DNA from 3 places in the Maribacter sp. R86514 genome. Region 3 is predicted to be linked to each of the others. Evidence: riboswitches for the same ligand, from Rfam matches in the RefSeq annotation. Region 3 holds a riboswitch; each other region holds the start of a gene.
What was found. Region 3 has a riboswitch for S-adenosylmethionine ahead of SJY30_RS04515 (Na+/H+ antiporter NhaC family protein). Riboswitches for the same ligand answer to the same signal wherever they lie in the genome.

Region 1 (4,597 bases), 1.1 Mb from region 3:
CACCGAGCAATTTCTCCATTTGATCGAACTCGATCAAAAAGGCATCATGCCCATGTAGCGACTGTACTTCGCCATAGGTTACGTTGCTTTTCGCTTGCGCCAATTGCTTAAACGTATCTTTATTTTCTTGAGCGGTAAAGAACATATCAGAATCGACACCTATGATATGAATATTGGTATCGCTATTTTGAAGTCTGATGAAATTCTCATCTCCACCTCTAGTGACATCAATGGTTTTCAATAACTGATTCATCAATTTATATGCAGATAATTGAAAACGCTCTTGCAACTTATCGCCATGATGCATTAACCAACTTTCTACATTAAAGACCTGCAGCTCTTCGTTCGTGCTTCTTTTGAAACGCTCTTTAAAGGACGCCGGAGTTCTATAACATAACATTGCATGCATACGGGCATCATGTACAGGTTGCTTAGAATTCACCAAAAACTGCTCTTGAATCTGACAATTGGCAATTAACCAGTCGGTCGATTTCCAGTCGGATGCCACAGGTATTAAATGCTCGGTTAAATCTGGTTGTAATGCTGCCATTTCCCAGGCAATACCACCACCTAAAGAACCACCGATCAAAGCAAAAAGACGTTCTACCTTTAACTGCTGCAAACCCAATAAAAACATTCTCGCTACATCGCCAGCAACAAAATCCTTATAGTTTTTAATCACGAATTTATCATGACCGTTACCCGGAATATTGAATGCCAGAATGGTATACTTTTGGGTATCGATACATTTTTCATCACCAATAAGTGCTGACCACCAGCCATCTTCACCAGTAACATTAGAGTTTCCGGTCAAAGCATGGTTCACCAAAATAATAGGTGCCGTGTGCAGTTCTTTACCAAATACCTGATAAGACAATTGAATATCTTGAGAGGCACCACTTAAGGTCTTGTATTTTTTAATCTGTAATTGATGTAGCATCTATTTCAAAATCAATTTATGGCTTCGACTACGCTCAGCCACCTTATATAAATTTTATAAATAATCGGACACTGAGCGGAGCCGAAGTGTATGATTGCTTCGGCTCTGCTCAGTCACCCAAATTAAAGACTTGCAAATGCCTGTTCTAAATCGGCTTTTAAATCTTCAATATCTTCTAGACCAACAGACAAACGAATTAAATCTTGACCTACACCAGCACCTTCTTGCTGCTCTGCAGTTAATTGTTGGTGTGTGGTACTTGCTGGGTGAATGATCAATGATTTGGTATCACCAATATTTGCCAACAATGAGAATATTTTGGTCGCATCGGTCAATTTTTTAGCAGCTTCAAATCCGCCTTTGACGCCAAAAGTAACCAATCCGCTTTGTCCTTTTGGCAAGTATTCTTTTGCCAAGTCGTTGTACTTATTGCTCTTCAATCCTGGGTAATTTACCCATTCCACTTCTGACCTACCTTCTAACCATGTAGCCAATTCTAATGCATTTGCACTATGCTGCTTAATACGCACAGGTAATGTTTCTAAACCTTGAATAATTTGGAATGCGTTAAACGGACTCAATGCTCCACCAAAATCACGTAAGCCTTCTAATATTAATTTAAAGGTAAATGCTGCCGCACCTAATGCTTCGCTATAGACCAAACCGTGGTATCCCGCAGATGGCTCAGTAAATTCTGGGAATTTTCCGTTGGTCCAATCAAAAGTACCGGCATCAATAATGGCACCGCCTAAGGAAGTTCCTTGTCCGCCAATATATTTTGTCAATGAATGAATTACGAGGTTCGCCCCGTGTTCTATAGGATTCAATAATGACGGAGTAGCCACCGTATTATCTACTATAAATGGTACACCTGCCGCTTTTGATTCTTTTGAAATCCCTTTTAAATCCAACACATCTAACTTAGGATTCCCTAAAGATTCTACAAAAAATGCTCTTGTATTTTCCTGTACCGCTTTTCCAAAATTCTCAGGATCAGATGCATCTACGAAGGTTGTTGTGATTCCGAATCTTGGTAAGGTTACATTCAATAAATTAAAAGTACCACCATATAAACTGCTCGATGCCACAATATGGTCACCTGCCTTTAACAATGTCAACAACCCTGTAGAGATTGCCGCTGTCCCCGATGCAAAAACCACCGCTCCAATTCCGCCTTCTACCGCAGCTAACCTGTCTTGTAGAATTTGATTGGTGGGGTTGTTTAATCTTGTATAAATGAAACCTAATTCCGCTAACGAAAATAAGTTTGCAGCATGATCTGTATCATTGAACACATAAGATGATGTTTGATAAATAGGCACTGCTCTTGTACCACCGTTGGTAGTTGTGTCGTGACCTGCGTGTAATGCGTTTGTTGCTAATTTGTGATTACTCATGATTTTGTTGTTTTTAAAAAATTAATCCTTCAGCTACGCTCAGGATGCAAAAAATTAAAAGCCAAACCTTGACCAGCATTATATGCGGGTAGGTAAAATCAAAAAGTTATAAGAAAGTAATATCGAAGAAAATTCGATTACTGTTATCCATCCCCTAAGGGTAGAATGTAGCACCTTCTTTGTATGGAACAAAGGGTTGCTAAGGTTTCAAAGGGTCTAATCCCTCCACCTTTCTTGATAACTATTCAATACGTGTTTGAACTTTGAGCTACAAATATTGGGCAGAAGTTTTTAATAACCTAAGATTTTAAGAAAAAAATATAATTTGAGGTCTTGTTGTTATTTTTCTAAAAGCGTAATTAATCATATACCGCATTTTCCCTCAAAGCCTCTTTGCCCATTAAAACAAAGATTACCCCGATGATAAACCCACTTGCAAGACCGCCTACATGAGCTGCATTATCTACTGATGCAATAGTACCAAACAACAAACTCAATCCTATGCAAAGACCTAAAAAAATCCATGTAAATCTTAGAATGAAATTTGAATAAATCTTTAAAATAGCAAAAGCCAACATTACTCCATATAATCCAAAAATTGCACCCGAAGCTCCAACACTTACTACATCCTCGTGCCAATAAAAGCTTGCTAAAGCTGCAAAAATTCCACAAACAACATAAGTCAAGATGAATTTCAAGTAGCCGATTATTTTTTCTAAAAAAACTATACTAATAGCTAAACCGAGTAAATTTTGAAACAAATGAAAAACACCACTATGAATAAAATTTGATGATAATAAGCGCCAATATTCACCATTTAAAATTTCCTGTCTCCGATTTCCTCCAATATCAAGTAACTCTTTAGCGGCAGGAGAAACAAAATCAAGACCTATAAATATCATTATTAAGAATATAATCATATTTAAAATCATAAGAATGGCTCCACCTTTATAAGTTCCTATCGGATTCAAAAATTCAAGAAAATCTTTAAAATCATCATCCCTCAATGGCTTATTTCGCTTAAATCTATTTAATTCATTAGTGTCTATTTTTGGTAAAATAATTAAAATCAAAATAATTAAAGTTCCTATTAAAAAAGCAATAATCGTATTCTTAAGTGAATCATTATTTTGATTTTTAAAGGCAACATTCTTAGGAACTAAGAATATTTGATCGTTCATATTAATTACAGGATATTCATTTTTCACTGCATTTATAAAACCATCTCTTTCTTTAGAAATAGCTAGTTTTTCAAAATAAGTAACCGAATAGAAATTATATGTATTAAATTCTTTATTAGACCTACTTAAGAAACTTGAATACTCTAAATTCTTTCTTTGCTTATTTAAATTATTACTAATAGTTCTTTTATATTCAACACAATGCCAAACCGAAGCAGAACCCCTTAGAGGTGTAGCATAAAACAGGTTGAAATTCAAACTTCCATTATATCTACCAGAGGTCCCGACAGTAACATGGGAAAGACTTGCATTATCCTCAACATCAAACGAATTCACTTTAAAATACTTTCCTTCTTTAACTTTAGGTATTTCAGATATAGAATTTACTTCAATTAAATCATAAGATATTTTATCAACATATTCCTGACTTACTACCAAAGGTGCAGCTATTGCAGCAACCATGGCAAACTGATAGCCAAAATAACCATCTCCACCTTTTCCTCTTATTCGTAATAATCTAATTCTTTTTCTTAACCATATTAAAACGGTTACCCATGGTAAAATAATCGGTATCCACAAATCAAGAATATCTTCTCTTAAGGTCAATAGACCTAATTTAATATCAAAAATCCACCGAAACAAACAATACAAAATAACCGTTCCTAATGACACAATTAGAAACGGAATATATATTTCTCGTAGTTTTATTTTTGAAGAATTCAATATTAAAATAGATAGAAACTAATCAAAGGGTTTTATTAGTCATTTTATAATAAACCCTAACTTACTCCAATACCGAAAACTCAATACTAGAATCTGTAAAAACCGTATGTGTTTGCGTTTTGAAATCGGACTCATCTGCTTTAAAGATATTATCTACATAGGTCTGCGGATTCAAATCGATTAAGGGGAACCACGTACTCTGTACTTGTACTTGTAGCTTATGCCCTTTTTTAATGGTGTGGAAAACGTCTTGTAACTTTATGTTGACATCGGTCTTTTCATTAGCCACAAATGGCTCTGGCTCTGCAAAGCTGTTTCTAAATCGCCCCCTCAATACCTCACTACGAACCATTAAA
Region 2 (4,597 bases), 1.1 Mb from region 3:
CGAAAATAATATCTTCTGGTGCAAAATTCACTTTGTTCACCAAAACATCATAAGAGCGTTTTGCTATTTCAATTCTACGGTCATAATTATCTGCTTGACCTACCTCATCGAATGCCATAACGATTACCGCGGCACCATATCTTTTTATCAGCTTAGCATGATGTATAAACTGTTCTTCACCCTCTTTTAAACTGATAGAATTCACCACACATTTACCCTGAACTACTTGCAGACCCGCCTCAATGATTTCCCATTTAGAGCTATCTATCATTATAGGTACACGAGAAATATCTGGCTCAGAAATAACAAGATTCAAAAATTTGACCATGGCTTCCTTACCATCGATCAATCCGTCATCCATGTTAATATCAATAACCTGTGCGCCATTCTCTACCTGTTCTCTAGCAACAGCCAATGCCTCTTCAAACTTCTCTTCTTTTACAAGACGTAGAAACTTTTTTGAACCAGCAACGTTTGTCCGTTCACCAACGTTTATAAAGTTGGTTTCGGGAGTGACTATCAGGGGTTCTAAACCGCTAAGCTTTAGAAAGCGTTGCTCGTTGTTCGTTGTTCGTTGTTCGTTTTCTATACTCATAATTTCTTGTGATAATTTATGAATCCGTTCAACAACTTTTTCACTCTTTCTATTTCTTTCAAAACGTTATCTATATCTGAAATATAATTTAAATCTCCTGCTAAAATTAACTGAGTCTCCAACTCAAACAAGGAGCCTCTTGCTATATGTAAAAAATGGATTGTTTCTATATTGGATTGCCTTCCACAACCTTCAGCAATATTTGATGGCACAGAAATAACACATCGTCTAACCTGTGCGGTTAATGAAAATTGTTCATCACGAGGAAAGGACTTAGTCAAAACATAAACCGTTTTCACTAGCATTCTAGCCTGCACCCAAATATCTAATTCTTTATAATCCATTTATTATTTGAAAAACTACGATAAACCATTAACGAGAAACGAAAAACGATTTATCAACCATCAACCGACAACTGTCAACTTTCTAGGTTCAAAATTCTCAACAATCTTCGCTATTGCAGAAATATGTTCCGGAGTGGTACCGCAGCATCCACCTACTATATTTACTAATCCTTTTTCTGCGTATTCTTTAATTTGTTCTGCCATTTGATCAGGAGTCTCATCGTACTCTCCGAATGCATTTGGTAAACCTGCATTGGGGTGTGCCGAAACCGCATGCTCACTTTTGGTTGACAGTACCTCTAGATGCGGAACCAATTGATTAGCTCCTAATGCACAATTGAAACCGACCGATAAAATAGGAATATGGGAAATGGATATAAGAAATGCTTCTGCCGTTTGACCAGACAACGTTCTACCTGACGCATCGGTAATGGTACCACTCACCATGATGGGCACATCTATATTTCGATCTTCTTTTACTTCTTCTATGGCAAACAAAGCCGCTTTTGCATTTAACGTATCAAAAATAGTTTCTACCAATAAAATATCCGACCCACCATCTAACAAGGCTTCTACTTGTTGTTTATATGCAATACGTAGCTCATCAAAAGAAACTGCTCTATACCCCGGATCATTTACATCAGGGGACATACTTGCCGTTTTGTTCGTAGGACCGATACTACCGGCTACAAATCTTGGCTTATGCGGTTCTTTAGCTGTGAATTCATCTGCTACCGTTTTAGCGATACGCGCAGATTCATAATTCAACTCATACACCAAGTCTTCCATGTAATAATCTGCCATCGCTATCGTGGTTCCAGAAAATGTATTGGTCTCTACGATATCGGCACCCGCAGCGAAATACTTACGATGAACCTCAGCAATTGCATCAGGCTGAGTTAGTGACAACAAATCATTATTGCCTTGTAATGGGTGTTCCCAGTCTTTAAAACGTTCTCCCCTAAAATCTTCCTCAGTAAATTTATAACGCTGTAGCATAGTACCCATGGCACCATCTAATATGAGAATTCGCTCTTTTAATATTTCCTTTATATCCTTCATTTTACGGTGTAAAATATTATTGGTTCAATAAAAATCTAATTCGTAATCAAGTAAGGAAAGTTCGGCTAGATGCCTTTTCTTAAGTTATCTGTCTTTGTAATGCCATATAGAATAACATCTTCTGCACAAGTACACAGAATAAAGATAGAATGTAGCACCTTCTTTTCCATATTGGAAAGGGTTGCCAAGGTTTCAATGGGTCTAGTCCCTCCACCTTTCTTGATAACGTTTCAATCTATTTATGAACGATTTGCAAAGTAACGGCACAGTATACTCTTATCCAAGAGTAAACTTGTTTTTTAGCCAACGAAATTTTTAAAAAATGTCATAAAAAAAGCCTCTAGATTCATATGGAGTCTAGAGGCCTTATTAATCAAATAATAACTTTATGCTATACTCTGTACTACTTCTTTCTTAGCTTCTTTCTTAGAACCATCAAATCCTTCGACACCACCAACAGTTGTATACTTCATTACATAGCGCTTACCTGGATTAATTTGTTGGTATGCAAACTGACACATTACCGCAGCTTCATGGAAACCTGAAAGGATCAATTTCAATTTACCTTCATAAGTATTTACATCACCAATAGCGTATACTCCCGGTATATTTGTTTGGTAATCCTTTGCATTGTTTACCTTAATGGCATTCTTCTGAATTTCTAGACCCCAATCCCCAATAGGACCTAATTTTGGTGAAAGACCAAATAACGGAATAAAATTATCTACCTCTAAATAAGTATCTTCCTTTTCCTTATCGGTATGTTTAATCACAACAGCTTCCAAATGATCTTTGCCGTGCAATTCTTTTACCTCTGCTTTTGTAATTAATTTTATTTTACCAAGCTTTGCCAGTTCAGATGCTTTTTCAACAGAATCCAAAGCCCCTCTAAATTCATCTCTTCTATGTACCAAAGTTACTTCTGAAGCTACATCGGTTAAAAATATAGCCCAATCTAAAGCTGAATCTCCACCACCTGCAATCACTACTTTTTTGTCACGATATACTTCTGGATCCTTAATCATATAAGAAACACCGGTATCTTCAAAATTTACAATATTTGAAATAGGTGGTTTTCGTGGTTCAAATGAACCTAACCCGCCTGCTATAACAACAACTGGCGCATTATGCTGAGTTCCTTTATTTGTAGTAACTACGAATGAACCATCTTCTAATTTATCTAAAGTTTCTGCTCTTTCACCTAAGGTAAAACCTGGCTCAAAAGGTTTGATTTGCTCCATTAAGTTATCTATCAAAGTACCTGCCAAAATTTCTGGAAATGCAGGAATATCATAAATAGGCTTCTTAGGATATATCTCTGAACACTGCCCACCTGGCTGTGGCAATGCATCTATTAAATGCGTTTTTAATTTTAACAATCCTGCTTCAAACACCGTAAATAAACCGGTTGGTCCCGCTCCTATAATGAGCATATCTGTTTTAATCATAATTTTCTTTTTAGTAAAAAGTAATTAGAAATCACTTTTCAACTTCTTTTAATTTCACTTACACTATGTACTTAATACTTTGCACTTTTATACTTCGCTCAACTTAGCATTCTCATTTGAATACTGATTCTTTGCCTGAATTAATGCCTCTCTATGTTTTACCACTTCACCTATGATGATAATTGCAGGGTTCGATAATTTTTCTTTTTCTACAACCTCAACAATAGTTTCAATAGTTGCAATGCCCAGTTTTTCATTCTTACGGGTCCCATTTTGAATAATGGCTATTGGCATATCCGATTTTCCCTCACCTTTGAACAGTTCTACAATTTGTGGAAGTTTTGACATTCCCATTAATATAACTACCGTTGCACTACTCTTTGCAGCTAAAGCAACATCTGTTGATAGCTTATGCTCTTTTGTTGTACCTGTAATTACCCAAAAACTTTCTGATGCTCCTCTTTTTGTTACTGGAATATTCTGATAAGCCGGCACACTTAAACTTGAAGAAATACCTGGTACCATTGCTACCTCTAAACCATGTGAAGCTGCATATTCCATCTCTTCAGAACCACGACCGAATACAAAAGGATCACCGCCTTTTAAGCGCACCACATGTCCCGCAGATTTTGCCCGGCTAACAATCAACTCATTTATTTGTTCCTGCTGATATGCATAACATCCTCTTCGCTTGCCCACAAAAATCAATTCTGCATTATTGGCATACTTCAGCAACTCTTCGTTAACCAAAGCATCATACAAAACCACATTGGCATTTTCCAGCGTTTTTATTGCTTTTAAAGTGATGAGCTCTATATCGCCAGGTCCCGCGCCTACAACAGTCAACCTCCCTTGACTCTGCGAGGGAGTATCAACTATTGAATTGATTGTTTTTTGATTGGATAGATTATCGGTATGCATATTATGCTTCTGCTAATTCTTGTTCTCTAAACTTTGCAACCGTCTCTAAAAATACTTTCGCATCTTTGATATATGACTCGGCAAATTCTTTTGTTGGTTCATTCTGATTCAATTGCAGTACCAATTTCTCGAATCCGCCAGCAACGGCAATTCTTCCATCGGCTACAAACTTCTCATCAAAATCTTTAATGATACTTACATGTGTATTCACTTTTGTATTCTCTGAG
Region 3 (4,597 bases):
CATTTACCCTAATATTAAATTCTGCCAACTCCATTGCTAAATGTTGAGTAAAGCTATGAAGACCAGCTTTAGCCATTGAATAAGCAGATGAAGGCGTAGCTTTAATGGCTTGTTTGGCCCACATAGATCCTATATTTACAATAGAACCACCTCCATTATCTTTCATTACATTGGCAGCGGCCTGGGTAATAAAAAAGAATGCTTTGTTGAAGTCATGATAGATGTTGTAATCTTGCTCGGTATGCTCTAAAAACGGTTTAGGACTAAAATAACCGGCAGCATTTAAAAGATATTTTAAATCAGGAGCGATTTCCTTAATAGAATTAGTAAATTCTTGAACAGCTGTAAGGTCACTAAGATCAAGAGCTACCGTTTTTATTGAACCAATAGAAGAAAGTTCTTTTTCAATACTTTCCAAATTTTTACCAGGTCTACCAACAACGATCAATTCTACATCGTCATTTATTAATAGTTTAGTGGTGGCTTTTCCCATTCCAGTAGTTCCTCCAATTATCAATGCTTGCTTTTTCATGATTTTTGTATTTTTTTTATTTGATACAAAGTTCATGAGATGTCATGGGTAAAAATGGTAATTAAGCGCAAACCTATGGTAAATTAGGGTAATGATGCCTGAAACTGCTTGGGTGTAAGTCCGTTTTCTTTTTTAAAATACTTTGTAAAATAGGTTGGTTGATCAAAGCCTATGGCATATGCAACCTCTTTAGCCGTAATCTTATGGTTTGCCAGCATTCTCTTGGCTTCTAAGATTTTTAGTTGACGAATAATGTTCGCTGGTGTATCTAACAGATATTTTTTACTTAATGAGGTTAAATTTTTAACATTGATATTGAGTTTGGTACAATACTCATCTAGGCTTAAAAAAGATTCCATATTTTCATAAATGAGTTGTTTAAATTGATATGCTGTATAGTGTTCCTTATCTGTATCTACACCAAAAGCATTTTGTTTTTTCTTTAATCGTTCAATTTGAAATAATAAAGTTTGAAAAAAAGAGAATACCTGTTCTTTGTGAAAATAATTTTTGGTCTTTAATTCTATGTCTATAGCAGAGGAAAGCATAGTAAGCTTTTTGACATCTACAGCGGACAAGGTGACAAACGGATTTCCAATTTCATTAAATATGGAATAAGAAAACCGTTTCATTAAATCAGTATTGAAACGTTCTATGAAATAATCATTAAAATGGTATAGCTGTCCCTTGTTTGGTGAATCTGGACAGAAATAGTGTACTTGATTTTTATTAATAAAGAACAAGGTATTCTCTTTATGTTCTACTACTTGATAATCAATATAGTGTCTGCCTTTTTCTTTAAACCAGATAATTTGATAAAAGCTGTGATTATGTGGTTTTGAACTTGGTGTACTATGTTTTTGAAAATAAGCTTCTGCATCAAGAAAATCGAAATGTAATTTCGAATAATCATCTTTGTGCAAGTGGTATTTTTTAATATTCTCCAAATCAATAATAAAATTATATTCGTGCACCTTTTAAGACGTATTTATAAATAGAAACTTTCAAATAAATTATGGTAAGTGGCATGTATTAATAATCGATTTCATTAAAAGCTTCGTCGGCATATTCTAAAAAATAGGTATTGATAAATTAACCTTTTTTAAGATTTGCCAAGCGGTATTATGTTTTATTTTTGCCGCCTTAAAATTGTTATCAAGAATCTCAAAAAAGGAGATAGCAACCTGCAAAAACAAGCAAGGTGCTAAATAGATAAGCCAATTAATTGGAACAAATGTTAGTTCATAATCCTTCTAATTTTTAGCTATTTCCTTTTTTGATTATGAAGAAAGAGAAATGGAAAGTACCAAAAACAAGATCCCAAAATTTTCTGCCTTAATACCCTTGTTCGTATTTGTATTTACGTTTTTAGGTGTAGGCATTTATCAAAATGATTTTTATGCCCTACCCGCTCCTATTGCGGTTATTGTGGGTATTGTAGTAGCGTTCATACTATTTAGGCAATCGATATCAGATAAAATCGATACGCTTTTAAAAGGTTGTGGAGATGATAAGATATTAACGATGTGCCTTAACTATTTATTGGCAGGTGCTTTTGCAGCAATTACCTATGAAACACGTAGTGTAGATGCCATTGTAAACCTTGGTTTAGATCTTATAGCTATATAATACATATATGTGGGCATTTTTATTATTTCCGGGTTTTTATCTGTCTCAACAGGAACTTCTGTTGGCGCTATCGTAGCGTTGGCGCCAATAGTAGTAGGTTTAGCCGAAGAAAGCAATGCAGAGCTGGCAATTTTATGCGGGGCGTTATTGGGCGGTAGTATGTTCGGTGATAACTTATCTGTAATTTCAGATACAACTATTGCAGCAACTCAATCTTTAGGTTGTAAAATGAGCGATAAGTTTAAACAGAATATTAAAATTGCTGTGCCAGCAGCGATATTTACCATCGCCATATTAATTTTTCAAGGCTTAGGATTAGAATCCGTTACATCTGAAAACACCGTTTATAACTATGATATTGTAAAGATTTTACCGTATGTATTGGTGATTGTTCTGTCTATTGTTGGAGTCAATGTTTTTGTAACGCTTTTACTAGGCGCTATAGCTGCAGTTGTACTAGGTCTTGTTTATCAAGATTTTACTCTGATTGAATCCGGCAAAATCGCTTACACGGGATTTACCAATATGACAGAAATATTTCTTTTGTCTTTATTGACCGGAGGATTGGCGGCATTGGTAGAAAGAAATGGTGGAATTGAATTTATATTGGTCAATATTAGAAAGCTGATAAAAAATAAGAAATCGGCACAATTCGGTATAGCCACATTAGTGAGTACAATTAATATGGCAATAGCCAATAATACCGTTTCAATTATAATTGCCGGACCAATTGCAAAAACCATTAATGACGAGTATCATTTAGATAATAAAAAGACGGCTTCTATCTTAGATATTTTCGCATGTATTTTTCAAGGTTTGCTTCCTTATGGAGCACAGGTCTTAATGATTTTAAGCTTCTCTAAAGGAAAAATCGATTATTTAGATTTGGTAAGCAACACTTGGTATTTGGTATTGCTTTTTATTTACACACTGTTATTTATTGGTCTTAGGGCAAAGAATAATGCTTAAGGCTAACTGTTGAAAGAGTTATAAATTCCCAATAAAATGTGATTATGTTCGATATAACTTCCTGTTTTTTGATTTTTTGATAAAAATCATATAGAAATTAAATGTGAATTTTAAATTGAATGTTAAACTACAGACATAGATATGGGAAGGTTGCCTAAAAAAGTAATTTTGATAAACTAATTTAAAAGACACTGACAATAGAGATGCTCATGTTTTTCTATAACTCTTTAAAACGTTGCTAGTCAGACACTAGTGTAATTTTCTTTTATTTTAATATAATTAGTTTTTAATCCATTTTCAATTTATAAATCATTTATTATGAAACACTTGATCGCTGTTTGTGCAGCTGTTTTGGTAAGTACTATTTCTTATGGGCAATGGCAGGTATCTGCAAGTTCTGGATATGCAATTGGTAGCGCGACCATGAAATTAGGAGAACGCATTAATACTTCTACAATGGAAAACTCTTATGGAAGTTACGGTGAGGGAACAAATTTTCAACTTAGAGGAACTTATTTCTTTGATGATTCTTTTGGTTTCGATTTAGGCGTGGGGTATTTACATGGTACCGATCAAGATGTTTCTATAGTAGATTTACCATCTACAGAAGTTAATGCAGTGGCAAGAGCACGTGCTTTTGGTGCTTCTGCATCTGTGGTATACAAATTTACCAACAATATTTACGGGCGTTTTGGAGCCTTGATAAAATTAGGAGGAAAAACCGAGGGGGTTATCTATCAAAAATCTGTATTTTCTGAAGCAGAGGCCGAAGCTTTAGGTGTACCTAACGGGTCATATTCCGAGACCAATTACAAAGAAGACTTTCATGGCCACTTTCCTTTAGGATTTGTAGGTGCGCTTGGTTATAGACATAATTTAGATGCTAACTTTAGTCTTTTTGCAGAAGTAGAGTATTACGGTATTAGTTTAAAGCGTAAAGACTCAGAAATTTCAGAATTTAATACAGATATTAAACTTCCAGATGATACGGTTGCCGTTAGTGGTTTTTATTCCATTGATAATTTACCAGAAGGTATTAACAAGAAAACGACTTATGTAGATGAATTGTCGAATACGAATACAGATACTACAAAAGAGTTATCTCAAAAAGTTCCTTATTCTTCTTTCGGGCTAAATATTGGTATTACCTATAAATTTGCAAAGGCTAATAAAGAATAACACTTCAAGAGCTAGAATATTGAACCCCTATTGAACAATAGTTTAATAGGGGTTTTATTATATCTGCTAGTAAAATAGTACACACTAATAATACTTTGTTCAGCTCTATGAACCACAGGTAATTGTAAAGATATTTTATAATGGTTTGTAGGTAATTGAATCAAAAAAATATAGCATATATGATGTTGTTCAATTTTTAAACGTATATTGAACTATTATGCATGCATAGTAAATTGAATTTAATTAGTAGTGAAATGACCAAATACAAACATATTTTTGAGCCTTTAG

Region 1: linked by a shared signal. The riboswitch ahead of SJY30_RS18285 (O-acetylhomoserine aminocarboxypropyltransferase/cysteine synthase family protein) and the one ahead of SJY30_RS04515 (Na+/H+ antiporter NhaC family protein) in region 3 are both predicted to bind S-adenosylmethionine.
Region 2: linked by a shared signal. The riboswitch ahead of SJY30_RS18350 (homocysteine S-methyltransferase family protein) and the one ahead of SJY30_RS04515 (Na+/H+ antiporter NhaC family protein) in region 3 are both predicted to bind S-adenosylmethionine.

Annotation. Positions count from the first base shown of each region.
Region 1 covers NZ_CP138999.1:4,213,610-4,218,206, reverse strand. Annotated here, with positions in the region: gene thrA (bifunctional aspartate kinase/homoserine dehydrogenase I) at 1-940, opposite strand, end outside; gene SJY30_RS18285 (O-acetylhomoserine aminocarboxypropyltransferase/cysteine synthase family protein) at 1,063-2,337, opposite strand; SAM riboswitch class I at 2,478-2,581, opposite strand; gene SJY30_RS18280 (rhomboid family intramembrane serine protease) at 2,697-4,124, opposite strand; gene SJY30_RS18275 (CocE/NonD family hydrolase) at 4,303-4,597, opposite strand, start outside.
Region 2 covers NZ_CP138999.1:4,228,966-4,233,562, reverse strand. Annotated here, with positions in the region: gene metH (methionine synthase) at 1-595, opposite strand, end outside; gene SJY30_RS18355 (four helix bundle protein) at 592-939, opposite strand; gene SJY30_RS18350 (homocysteine S-methyltransferase family protein) at 1,000-2,001, opposite strand; SAM riboswitch class I at 2,113-2,230, opposite strand; gene SJY30_RS18345 (NAD(P)/FAD-dependent oxidoreductase) at 2,388-3,449, opposite strand; gene cobA (uroporphyrinogen-III C-methyltransferase) at 3,537-4,370, opposite strand; gene SJY30_RS18335 (nitrite reductase) at 4,372-4,597, opposite strand, start outside.
Region 3 covers NZ_CP138999.1:1,010,053-1,014,649, forward strand. Annotated here, with positions in the region: partial or broken gene SJY30_RS04505 (SDR family NAD(P)-dependent oxidoreductase) at 1-532, opposite strand, end outside; gene SJY30_RS04510 (AraC family transcriptional regulator) at 616-1,455, opposite strand; SAM-I-IV-variant riboswitch at 1,680-1,777, shown strand; partial or broken gene SJY30_RS04515 (Na+/H+ antiporter NhaC family protein) at 1,829-3,130, shown strand; gene SJY30_RS04520 (outer membrane beta-barrel protein) at 3,449-4,309, shown strand; gene SJY30_RS04525 (FAD-dependent oxidoreductase) at 4,564-4,597, shown strand, end outside.